Regions from separate parts of the Bacillus atrophaeus genome, predicted to be linked through region 1. Evidence: predicted binding sites of a transcription regulator. Region 1 holds the regulator's gene; each other region holds the start of a gene.
The links. The regulator Rex, encoded in region 1, represses fermentation and respiration genes when NADH is low (regulators of the CRP and FNR family bind a similar motif). The targets are predictions, from matches to a motif close to TTGTGAAATATTTCACAA.

Region 1 (4,288 bases):
GGCCTGATCAGTTCGATTATTTTCGGCATTGTGCATGCTGATTTGAAACACATTCTATTATATACAGCGATGGGCTTTACCTTCGCATTTCTATATGCACGCACAAAGCGGATTATCGTACCGATTTTTGCCCATATAATGATGAATACATTCGTGGTTTTGATGCAGCTTGAACCTGTTCAAAAATACCTTGAGCAGCAGAGCGCGCAAATGCAATTAATTATTGGAGGATTATTTTTATGAGGAACCCAGTGACTTGGGGATTGATATATTTTGCCGTCGGCGTCATTTTCACTTACCTCGCCGCAAGCTCACCAGGCAGCATGTGGTCTTTTTATTCCATTTTGCTGATGGTCTTCGCCGCTTACAATATAAGCATTTCTTTTAAAATGTTTGCTTTTTCGCTTAAGTTGAAGAAAGATCAGAAATAATGAAAAGCCAGTCCCTTTAAAAATAGGACTGGCTTTTTTTATGTCTTAAGAAGATACATCCTTATCAGATTCCGCCATGTTTTTCTGCGACTTCCGATAAGCGGTCCTCGATATAAAAATGCTGATTTCATACAGGATCAAGAGCGGAACGGTTACCATCATATGAGACAAAAGCTCCGGCGGCGTAATCAGCGCGGCAATGACAAGCAGCGTGAAATACGCGTATTTGCGGATTTTCGCCAAAAACATCGGTGTAACAATCCCCAGCCTTGTCAGAAACATCAGAATGACCGGCATTTGAAACAGCAGGCCAAACGGAATCGTCAGCTGCAGGAGAAAATGAAAATATTCATTAATTCCTATCACTTGATTCACATCTAAATCATTAGAAATCCGCTTCATAAAATCAACAACAAAAGGAAACAAAATATAATAGGAAAATGACACGCCTGCTAAAAACAGCATAATGGCGATCGGGATATACCCAAGCGTAACTTTGCGCTCTTTTTCATACAACCCCGGACTTACAAAAGCCCAAAGCTGAAAAAGAATGATTGGCGAGGTCAGGACAAGACCGATGATAAACGCGAACTGCATAAACACGTACAGCGGGTCTGTCAGATTAAACGCATTCAGTGTAAGCTCTTTCGCTTCATCAGTCCCTTGCAGATAAACGATAGCAGGCTTCGCTAAAAAAAAGCCTGCGATAAAGAAGACGACAAAAGAAATCGCCACGATAAGCAACCGTCTTCGAAGTTCAGTGATATGCTCTATAAGCGACATTTGATTAACTTTCATAAGGGTCATCCTATCTTACTGATCTTCTTTTTTCTTCTCCTCTTCATCACTCGCTAAACCTTTAGTAGCATTTTTGAATTCACGAAGTGTGTCTCCGGCTGCTTTTCCCAGTTCAGGCAGTTTCTTAGGGCCAAAGATAATCAACGCTACAATTGCAATAACGGCAAGGCTTCCAGGACCGATCGGCATATTTTGGGCTCCCCCTTTCCTTTTATTCGATTTCTTCTATTACCGAGTAGTGCTTCAAAAAATAAACCAGTGACTGAAGTTCGACAGCTAAATCTATATGATGAATTCGAATGTGTTCCGGCACATTCAAACGAGCCGGCGTAAAGTTAAGGATTCCCTTCACTCCAAGGGCGATCAATCGGTCTGTAATAGATTGGGCGGCGACCGCCGGGACAGTGAGAATCGCAACGGGCACGTCCTTAATATGGACCTCAAGATCATCTAAATTATAAACGGGAACTCCACCTACCTCAGTTCCTATTTTACTCTGATTTATATCAAAAGCCATTGAAATTTTTGTATTATTATTTTTTGTGAAATTATAGTGGAGAAATGCTGTTCCTAAATTTCCGACACCGATTAAGATGACATTTGTCGTTTCATCCTGATCAAGTGTTTTTCTGAAAAACGACAACAAATAATCCACATTATATCCATATCCTTTTTTGCCCAGCGCCCCAAAATAGGAAAAGTCCCTGCGGATCGTGGCGGAATCTACTTTTACGGCATCACTCAGCTCAGCAGACGAAACGCGCTGCTTTCCTGATGCATGCAGATTCTTTAAAAAGCGATAATAAAGCGGCAGCCGTTTTGCTGTCGCCTGCGGAATTTTTGATTGATCCTTATTCATTTTTGGTCCTCCAAATCGTACTCGGATGTTTCTCTTTTAAAATCACCGTTTTTCCCGCCTGTTTTTTCTAACAAGCAGGTAGGACCGATGACCATGCCCTTATCTAGAGCCTTGCACATGTCATAAACGGTAAGGGCGGACACAGAAGCAGAAGTTAGCGCTTCCATTTCCACACCTGTACTCCCTTTCGTTTTGACACTTGCTTGTATATGAAGAATGGCTTCTGATTCCTTGTTTTCCCACCCAAAAGAGATATCAACTCCGCTCAGCGAGAGGGGATGGCACATCGGAATAATAGATGAAGTTTGCTTCGCCGCCATAATTCCGGCAACCTGTGCAACGGCAAGCACGTCTCCTTTGCCGATGTCATGACTTTTTATTTTTTCGTACACTTCATTTTTCATTTGTACGCTTGAAACTGCAATCGCAGTACGAACAGTTGAAGATTTTTCGCTTATATCAACCATCTGGGCTCTGCCCTGTTCATTAAAATGAGAAAATCCATTCATATTAAACTCTCCTTAAGAAGATCATACACTATTTTCTTCTCTATGTCTTATTCAACAATAATCTTCCAGTTCCGATGTATTGTTTGCTGACTGCTGATTGATAAGCTACACTTAACTTATTATAACAGAGGTGAAATAACATGATGATCTTACAAGTTAATCAGCTATCCAAGTCTTTTGGAGCTGATACTATTTTAACCAATATAAAGCTGGAAGTCAGATCCCGGGATCGAATTGCCATCGTAGGCAGAAACGGAGCCGGAAAATCGACTCTCCTTAAAATTATCGCAGGTCAGCTGTCATATGAAAAGGGCGAAATCGTGAAACCTAAAGATTTATCCATGGGTTATCTTGCGCAGCACACAAGCCTGGATTCTCAGCTTACCATAAAAGAGGAATTGCTGACGGTATTTGATTTCCTAAAAGAGATGGAAACAGAAATGCGTCTCATTGAAGAAAAAATGGCGACCGCTGAAGCAAATGACCTTGAAGCTCTGATGAAAACCTATGACAGGCTTCAGCAGGACTTTAAAGACAAAGGCGGCTATCAATATGAAGCAGACGTAAGATCTGTGCTGCACGGGCTCGGCTTTAGCCATTTTGACGATACCGCACAAGTACAGAGTCTCAGCGGCGGGCAAAAGACAAGACTTGCATTGGGGAAGCTGCTGTTAACACAGCCCGATTTGCTTATCCTGGATGAACCGACCAACCACCTCGATATTGATACGCTGACGTGGCTTGAACACTACTTACAGGGCTATAAAGGCGCCATCCTTATCGTTTCCCATGACCGCTACTTTCTTGATAAAGTGGTCAATCAAGTGTACGAGGTCTCACGCTCAGAAAGCAAAAAATATCACGGCAACTACAGTGCCTATTTAGAACAAAAAGCCGAGCAGTATGAAAAGGATCTGAAAATGTTCGAAAAACAGCAAGGTGAAATCGCCAAGCTGCAAGACTTTGTGGACCGGAACCTGGCCAGAGCTTCTACAACAAAACGAGCACAAAGCAGACGGAAGCAGCTTGAACGGATGGACGTCATGTCTAGGCCGTTAGGTGACGAAAAAACAGCCGCTTTCCGTTTCGAAATAACAAAGCAAAGCGGAAATGACGTCTTACGTGCCCAAGACCTCACCATCAGCTATAAGGACCAGCCGGCGCTCCTCACCGGACTGACGTTCAGCATCACAAGAGGAGAAAGCGCCGCACTTGTCGGCCCGAATGGAATCGGAAAATCAACCTTATTAAAAACATTGATCAAAACACTTGAGCCGGATAAAGGAACGATTTCCTACGGGTCAAATGTCAGTATCGGTTACTACGATCAGGAACAGGCCAAATTGACATCATCTAAACGCGTACTGGACGAGCTATGGGACGAATATCCGGAGCTTGCAGAGAAAGAGATTCGAACATGCCTTGGGAATTTCTTATTCTCAGGAGATGATGTCCTGAAACCAGTCCATTCACTAAGCGGCGGTGAAAAAGCCAGAGTCGCATTGGCAAAGCTGATGCTTCAAAAGGCCAATTTTCTTATTCTTGATGAACCGACGAACCATCTTGATTTAGATAGCAAAGAAGTACTTGAGAATGCACTGATCGACTATCCGGGCACTCTTTTATTTGTCTCTCACGATCGTTATTTTATAAACCGAATCGCAACAAGAGTATTTGAACTGTCCAGAAAC
Region 2 (4,288 bases), 1.1 Mb from region 1:
GGCAAGAATCGCAAAAAAAGCCCCGCGCCAAATCGCTGAGGATATTGTAGCTTCTTTTGATAAAGGAAAGGCTTCAATTGAAAAGCTTGATATCGCAGGCCCTGGATTTATCAATTTCTATATGGATAATCAATATTTAACGAAGCTGATCCCATCTGTATTGGAAGCGGGGGAAGCATACGGGGAAACAAATATCGGAAACGGCGAGCGCATCCAAGTGGAATTCGTATCTGCGAATCCGACGGGCGATCTTCATTTAGGCCATGCGCGCGGAGCAGCCGTCGGCGATTCTCTGTGCAATGTGCTGGCTAAAGCCGGATATGATGTGAGCCGCGAATATTATATCAATGACGCGGGAAATCAGATCAACAACTTGGCGCTTTCTGTCGAAGTCCGTTACTTTGAAGCGCTCGGCCTTGAAAAAGAAATGCCTGAGGACGGATACCGCGGCGAGGATATTATCGCAATCGGGAAGCGTCTCGCTGAAGAATACGGCGACCGCTTTGTCAAAGAAGAAGAGAGCGAAAGACAGAAGTTCTTCCGCGAATACGGCTTGAAGTATGAGTTGGAAAAGCTTCGTGTAGACTTAGAAAACTTCCGCGTGCCGTTTAATGTCTGGTATTCTGAAACGTCATTATACGAAAACGGAAAAATCGACAAGGCGCTCGAAGCGCTGCGCAAACAAGGCCACGTGTATGAAGAAGACGGCGCAACTTGGTTCCGCTCAACAACATTCGGCGATGACAAAGACCGTGTTTTGATTAAAAAAGACGGCACTTACACTTATTTGCTGCCTGATATCGCTTACCATAAGGACAAGCTAGACCGCGGATTCGATAAGCTGATCAACGTCTGGGGCGCAGATCACCACGGCTATATTCCCCGGATGAAAGCGGCCATTGAGGCGCTTGGCTATCAAAAAGGAACGTTAGAAGTAGAAATCATTCAGCTCGTCCATCTATATAAAAACGGCGAGAAAATGAAAATGAGCAAGCGTACAGGAAAGGCGGTAACGATGCGCGACTTGATTGAAGAAGTCGGCTTAGACGCCGTCCGTTATTTCTTCGCGATGCGCAGTGCCGATACACATATGGATTTTGACTTGGATCTTGCGGTGTCCACTTCAAATGACAATCCGGTGTATTACGCGCAATACGCTCACGCGAGAATCTGCAGCATGCTTCGCCAAGGAGAAGAGCAGGGATTAACGCCTGCGGCTGATCTTGACTTTAGCGCCGTCAATTCTGAAAAAGAATACGATTTGCTGAAAACGATCGGCGGCTTCCCTGAAGCAGTGGCGGAAGCGGCGGAAAAACGCATTCCGCACCGCGTGACGAACTATATTTATGACTTGGCATCTTCTCTGCACAGCTTCTATAATGCGGAAAAGGTAATCGATCCTGAAAATGAAGAGAAAAGCCGCGCACGCTTAGCTTTAATGAAAGCAACCCAAATCACGCTGAATAATGCGCTTCAGTTGATTGGCGTTTCGGCTCCTGAAAAAATGTAATGAAGATGAAAGGACAAAGCCCCGGGCTTTGTCCTTTTTTGTTAATAAAACGTGTGATGTACTTCACAATCCTATTCACCGAGTTTTTGTATGATAAGATTATTGAATCATTGAAAGGGGCAAGCCGAATGATTAACCGTCAAAACATTCAATTATCGTTACAGTCATGCAGCTTGGTGGCAGGATTTATGGTTTGGGTTTTGATTTCTTCATTAATTTCTCAAATGTCATCTGATATTAATTTGAGCGCCGGCGACATTTCGCTGGTTACGGCCATACCTGTCATTCTGGGATCGCTTCTCCGCATTCCTTTGGGATATTACACGAACAGGTTTGGCGCGCGGATGACTTTTATGATCAGCTTTCTATTGCTTTTGTTTCCTGTTTTTTGGATCAGTATCGCAGATTCTGTGTTTGATTTGGCCGTGGGCGGTTTTTTCTTGGGGATTGGAGGAGCGGTTTTCTCCATTGGGGTGACATCTCTTCCGAAGTATTATCCTAAGGAAAAACACGGTTTTATAAACGGCATTTACGGCGCTGGAAATATCGGAACCGCCATCACAACGTTTGCAGCTCCTGTTGTTGCTCAATCTGTGGGGTGGAAGAGTACGGTGCAAATGTATATGGTCCTGCTGGCTTTATTTGCTTTGCTGCACTTTTTCCTGGGCGATCGAAACGAGAAAAAAGTCAAAGTTTCCGTAAAGGTTCAAATAAAAGCCGTTTACCGAAATCATCTGTTGTGGTTCTTAAGCCTTTTTTATTTTATAACATTTGGCGCGTTCGTTGCCTTTACCATTTATCTTCCTAATTTTCTTGTTCAGCACTTTGGTCTTAGTCCTGTGGATGCCGGGTTTAGAACGGCAGGTTTTATTGCTGTGTCCACGCTTCTCAGACCTGTTGGCGGATTTTTGGCAGATAAAGTGAGTCCGCTTAGAATGTTAATGTACGTCTTCGCGGGTCTGACATTATCGGGCATTATCTTGTCGTTCTCACCGAGTCTCGGCATTTACGCTTTTGGGGCGTTAACAGTTGCTGTCTGCTCAGGAATTGGAAACGGAACAGTTTTTAAATTGGTGCCTTTTTATTTCTCAAAACAAGCGGGAATTGCAAACGGTATTGTTTCCGCCATGGGGGGATTGGGAGGATTCTTTCCGCCGCTGATCCTGGCAAGCGTATTTCAAGCGACAGGACAATATGCAATCGGATTTATGGCGCTCTCGGAAGCTGCTTTAGCCAGCTTTGTTATTGTCATTTGGATGTATTGGCAGGAAAGGATGAAAACGCACACTGAGAGAAATGGGCACAGCGTAAACTAATGGGAAGCCGGCGTTTGGGGAATTCACGAGATTGTAAGTTTTTTTAAAATGATGCAAATCGATTCACGTTACAATAGAAATACACAACGTGACTATCTTCGAGGTGAGCTCATGAATTTTCTCTCTGTTCGAAAATCTGATAAGGATCTTCTCTCACAAGATCTGCATCAATTGCTGGAATCAATCAGTACAAAAAGAAAAATTGAAAAAAACACGTTTCTGTTTCAAGAAGGAATGGATGCAAAAGAGCTTTATCTGATTCAATCAGGACTCATTGAAATCGGCAAACTGACGTCTGACGGCAAGGATCTGACGCTTAGGATCTGCCAAAAAAATGATATTGTCGGGGAATTAACACTTTTTACAGAAGAACCGAGATATATGCTGAGTGCAAAAGTGTTAGCAGACGGTGAAGTGTTCGTCATCAATAAAAACAAACTGGAAAAGGAATTGGTTCAAAACGGTGCTTTGACATTTGAATTTATGAAATGGATGAGCACCCACCTGCGAAAAATCCAGTCCAAAATCCGTGACCTTCTTCTTCATGGAAAAAAAGGGGCGCTTTATTCCACACTCATTCGTTTGTCAAATAGCTATGGGGTGAAACGAAGCGACGGAATTCTTATAAACATTGCACTGACGAACCATGATTTGGCGAAGTTTTGTGCGGCTGCAAGAGAGAGTGTCAATCGCATGCTGGGTGATCTTCGTAAACAAGGAATCATTTCAATTGAGGAATCCGGAAAGATTGTTTTGCATCAGCGGGACTATTTAAGATGTGAAATTGAGTGCGAAAATTGCCCGCTGGATATTTGCAATATCGATTAATCAAGAAATAAACAAGGACTGCAAACTTCAGTCCTTGTTTTATCATGTTAAAAAAATACACATGACTGCGAAAAAGAAGCACGCGTTCACGATTTCAAGAATGCCGATCGTCTTAATAGATCGCTCCTTTCCGTGTAAGAACCATGCTCTCAAACTGCTTGGAATAAAAGCGAGAGCCCCCCAGCTTGCTCCGAGAGTTATAGAAAGAAAGGGAAGAAGCAGGTGATATCCCCATGAACAGTATGCAAATGTTTTGTTGTTTTTCTCCCGGATCATAGACTTCACATAAAAGGAACTTCCGATAAAAAATAAGCTGGATTGCGCGAAAATAAACCATGCCCAGCCGTCAAGGCTTCCCGCCCCCAGCCAGCAGCTGGCAAGTCCGCCTGTACTAAAGAACAAGACTCCCGCAATATCATTCAGAAGCGCTCTTTCGTTTTTGCGGCGGGCATAATAGACATGAACGAGGAACAGCGGAAACAAAGAAAAGCCGAGCCAGATGAACGCAGGCTTATGGAGGACAACGGCAATGATAGAGCAGCAAGCTGCAATGCCGTAATAAAAAATCCATTTTTGATAGTCTTTTGTTTTTTTCTTTTTCACCGCCAAGGTAATGGGGTAAACGGTCAAATAG
Region 3 (4,288 bases), 1.6 Mb from region 1:
TTTCCTGAACAAAGTGAACATGTTTTCGAGGCACTCTGTGTGACAGTATTCATGAAAGATTCCTCCTTTTTCTTAATTTTCTGATAATATAACATATCTGTGTGTCAATGATAAAGTCAGATTTTATAACCGGATATTTGATGTAAGCGGAAACAACCTCTGTTTACTCTCGTTCTCTTTTTGTATTGCAGTTTTTCAAAAAAGAAGAAAATCCGCGGCTGCGGATTTCCTTAGAAGAATTTGAATTTGCCTTTTTTCAGTGTGAGTCCGATTCCGCCAACCATAAACAGCGAACGGTTGTCGATGACCTTTTTCATAATGGAGGCCGGTGTTCCTTTGAGCTTTCTGCCGTATACCACACCGACCGCATCATGCTCACCAAGCGAGGCCACGGTTCCTTTGATGTCCGGCTTGAATTCTTCAAGCTGGCCTCCGCCTTTGATCAGCCTGCCAATGTTTTTCGCAACAGTTTCTCCTTGCTGCATGGCAATTTGCGCTGTAGGCGGATACGGGCGGTCTGTTTCTTCGTTGATAAAAAGCGAGCTGTCACCGAGAATAAAAACGTTATCATGCCCCGGCGCACGAAGGTCGGTGTTCACTTTTACACGGCCGCGCATATTTTCAAAGCCGGCTTCCTCAACGATAGGATGCCCGCGGACACCGGCTGCCCAGACAACCGTCTGTGACTTGATTTGCTCCGGCTCTTCGTCTTTTTTGCCGACCGTCACCCCGTTGGGCGTACATTCTTGAACGGCTGTGCCGATTTTAAATTCGATGCCCTTCCCTTCGAGGTAATGAACCGCATAGTCAACAAGCTCGGGATCAAATCCAGGCAGCACAGTCGGAGCCGCTTCCACGCAGACAATCCGCACAAGACTGCGGTCAATATCATATTCCTTGCAAAGCTCCGGCACGCGGTTGGCCAGTTCGCCAAGAAATTCAATTCCGGTAAACCCGGCGCCGCCGACGACGATTGTTAAACGGTCGGGGCGTTTTTCCGCTTCCGTATTGTACGTCGCAAACTGCAGTTCAATGTGCTCTCTCAACTGGCGGGACGTATTGATATTCGCAATCGGAAACGCGTACTCTTTCAAGCCTTTAATGCCGAATGTTTCAGGCACAGCGCCGAGACCGATTACCAGATAATCATACGGAAGCTCTCCGCCTGCAAGCACAACCTTTCGTTCTTCTATATGAATCGCTTTTACTGTATCCTGAACAAAGTTCACACGAGACTGGTTAATAACATCCTTTATTTGATAACGGCAGCGGTCATGGTGAAGCGTTCCTGCGCTCGCTTCATGCATCCATGTTGTTTCATAGTGATAATTGTGCTTGTTCACAAGCGTAATGTCAGCATCGTTCGGGCCGACTTGCTTTGTCAGCCTTGTGACCGTCATTAATCCGCCATAACCTGCACCTAAAATTACGATTTTGGGTTTATTCAATGCCATCACATCCACCTTCTTTTTATTTTGCTGTTAAGACGCATAATAAAATATTCATTTGTGTTAGCTTCAGCTTTTTGGCGGGTTTTTATGAAATGTATTGAAATTTTTTGTGAAAGCCTGCACTTTATCGCAATGCAATGATGATTACTGGCCGCCCTCCCAAAAATTCAGAAAAAATTAACATTTGAGTTCTCCCCACTATATTAGCGGCTTACGTCCTTTTTATCAAGATCAAAAGTGCTCAGCCAAAACAGTGTCTGTTTCCTGATGAAGCCTTGAATATCCCTATTTTTCATCAAAACTTTCTTAGGCAGGACACATCATAAATCAAAGTAAATATGGTATAATTAATAACAATTTTCAATTAGGAGGCTTTATTTGTATGCAAGAGGATTCAAAGGTTTATGATATCACCATTATCGGCGGAGGACCGGTTGGCCTATTTACCGCTTTTTATGGCGGCATGAGACAGGCCAGCGTTAAAATAATTGAAAGTCTTCCTCAGCTCGGCGGACAGCTCAGCGCTTTATACCCTGAGAAATATATATATGATGTAGCCGGATTTCCTAAAATTCGCGCTCAAGAACTTGTGAACAATTTAAAAGAACAAATGGATAAATTTGATCAGACCATCTGTTTGGAACAAGCCGTTGAATCTGTTGAAAAACAAGCGGACGGTGTTTTTAAACTTGTGACGGACAAAGAAACCCATTATTCCAAAACAGTCATTATCACAGCAGGAAACGGCGCGTTCCAGCCGAGAAAACTTGAGCTTGAATCAGCAGCACAGTATGAAGGCAAGAACCTCCACTACTTTATTGATGATCTCAATCAGTTTGCCGGAAGACGCGTGGCAATTCTGGGCGGAGGCGATTCCGCGGTGGACTGGGCGCTTATGCTTGAGCCAATCGCAAAAGAAGTCAGCATTGTTCACCGCCGCGATAAATTCCGCGCGCATGAGCACAGTGTAGAAAACCTTCACAATTCAAAGGTCAATGTACTGACGCCGTTTGTTCCTTCAGAGCTTGTCGGCGAAGACCGCATTGAACAGCTTGTGCTTGAAGAAGTAAAGGGTGACCGGAAAGAGATCGTTGATATTGATGATTTGATCGTCAACTACGGCTTCGTGTCATCGCTCGGCCCCATTAAAAACTGGGGACTTGATATCGAGAAAAACTCCATTGTCGTCAAATCCACAATGGAAACCAACATTGAAGGTTTCTTCGCTGCCGGTGATATCTGCACCTACGAAGGTAAGGTCAAACTGATCGCAAGCGGATTTGGAGAAGCGCCGACAGCAGTAAATAACGCGAAGGCTTACATGGACCCGAAAGCGCGCGTCCAGCCTTTACACTCAACAAGTCTTTTTGAAAATAAAAAATAAAAAAAGGAGATGTGTCGCTGACACATCTCCTTTTTTATTTAAATATGGTGATGTAGTTCATCGCAGTCCCGACAACCAGCGCAATAACGAGTGCCGACACAACCCATATTGCCCCTAATATAATTCGGTCTTGAATCTTTTGCGACTTAGATGTTTTTTCTTGATCATGTTGATTCATTCCGTACTCTCCTTTTCATAAAGAAAGCTTGGTGCTAAAGACCAAGCTTTTTTTGAAATTATATGTTTAGCGTTCCTCATGATTCGTTTTATGCCCTTGTCCTATCAAGCCCAGACAATTCATTAAGACTATGATACCCAAACTCATCGTGTATGACAAGCATTGTCATCCGAAGCAGCTGCGATACCCATGTTAAAAATTTGACAACCTAAATAAAACAGAGTACATTATATAAGGCGAACATTTAATATAAAAATTTGAATAATATTCGTTTTTAGGAGCTGATACTATGGAAAACGTGTTTGATTACGAAGATATTCAATTAATTCCTGCAAAATGCATCGTGAATAGCCGATCTGAATGTGATACATCCGTACGTCTGGGCGGACGTACATTCAAATTGCCTGTGGTGCCTGCCAATATGCAGACGATAATAGATGAAAACCTCGCTATTTCATTAGCTGAAAATGGTTACTTTTATGTAATGCACCGTTTTGAACCTGAAAAACGTTTAGATTTTATAAAAGACATGAACTCACGCGGATTATTTTCTTCCATTAGTGTGGGAGTCAAGGATGAGGAGTATCAATTTGTCCAACAGTTAGCTGAGGAAAATCTTACACCTGAATACATGACAATCGACATCGCGCACGGACATTCAAAAGCAGTCATCGAGATGATCCAGCATATTAAGAAACATTTGCCGAACAGCTTTGTGATTGCGGGAAATGTCGGAACGCCGGAAGCTGTCAGAGAATTAGAGAATGCCGGAGCGGATGCAACAAAAGTCGGCATCGGACCCGGTAAGGTATGTATTACGAAGATCAAAACCGGATTCGGAACGGGCGGCTGGCAATTAGCGGCGCTGCGCTGGTGTGCAAAAGCCGCAAGCAAACCGATTATTGCCGACGGAGGCATCCGCACCCATGGAGACATCGCAAAATCAATCAGATTCGGCGCGTCTATGGTCATGATCGGATCACTATTTGCCGGACACGAAGAATCCCCGGGAGAAACCATTGAAAAAGACGGAAAGCTCTACAAAGAATACTTTGGATCAGCTTCTGAATTTCAAAAAGGTGAAAAGAAAAATGTAGAAGGCAAGAAAATGCATGTGGAACACAAAGGTTCTTTAAAGGATACGCTGATCGAAATGGAACAGGATCTTCAGTCCTCTATTTCATATGCTGGCGGGAACAAACTGGATGCAATCCGCAACGTGGATTATGTTGTTGTGAAGAATTCGATTTTTAATGGGGATAAGTACTAATGAAT

Region 2: a site for Rex is predicted at 1,562-1,579, ahead of AAHT65_RS04535 (nitrate/nitrite transporter). Genes of this name have one in related genera too.
Region 3: a site for Rex is predicted at 1,559-1,576, ahead of yumC (ferredoxin--NADP reductase 2). Genes of this name have one in related genera too.

Annotation. Positions count from the first base shown of each region.
Region 1 covers NZ_CP154443.1:1,968,067-1,972,354, reverse strand. The annotation lists gene AAHT65_RS10155 (CPBP family intramembrane glutamic endopeptidase) at 1-243, shown strand, start outside; gene AAHT65_RS10150 (YdiK family protein) at 240-431, shown strand; gene tatC (twin-arginine translocase subunit TatC) at 477-1,238, opposite strand; gene tatAY (sec-independent protein translocase protein TatAY) at 1,245-1,418, opposite strand; gene AAHT65_RS10135 (redox-sensing transcriptional repressor Rex) at 1,441-2,088, opposite strand; gene moaC (cyclic pyranopterin monophosphate synthase MoaC) at 2,085-2,597, opposite strand; gene AAHT65_RS10125 (ABC-F family ATP-binding cassette domain-containing protein) at 2,738-4,288, shown strand, end outside.
Region 2 covers NZ_CP154443.1:876,785-881,072, reverse strand. The annotation lists gene argS (arginine--tRNA ligase) at 1-1,510, shown strand, start outside; gene AAHT65_RS04535 (nitrate/nitrite transporter) at 1,639-2,826, shown strand; gene AAHT65_RS04530 (Crp/Fnr family transcriptional regulator) at 2,938-3,654, shown strand; gene AAHT65_RS04525 (YwiC-like family protein) at 3,697-4,288, opposite strand, start outside.
Region 3 covers NZ_CP154443.1:346,017-350,304, forward strand. The annotation lists gene AAHT65_RS01855 (YuiA family protein) at 1-53, opposite strand, end outside; gene AAHT65_RS01860 (NAD(P)/FAD-dependent oxidoreductase) at 231-1,454, opposite strand; gene yumC (ferredoxin--NADP reductase 2) at 1,834-2,835, shown strand; gene AAHT65_RS01870 (hypothetical protein) at 2,870-3,013, opposite strand; gene guaC (GMP reductase) at 3,303-4,283, shown strand.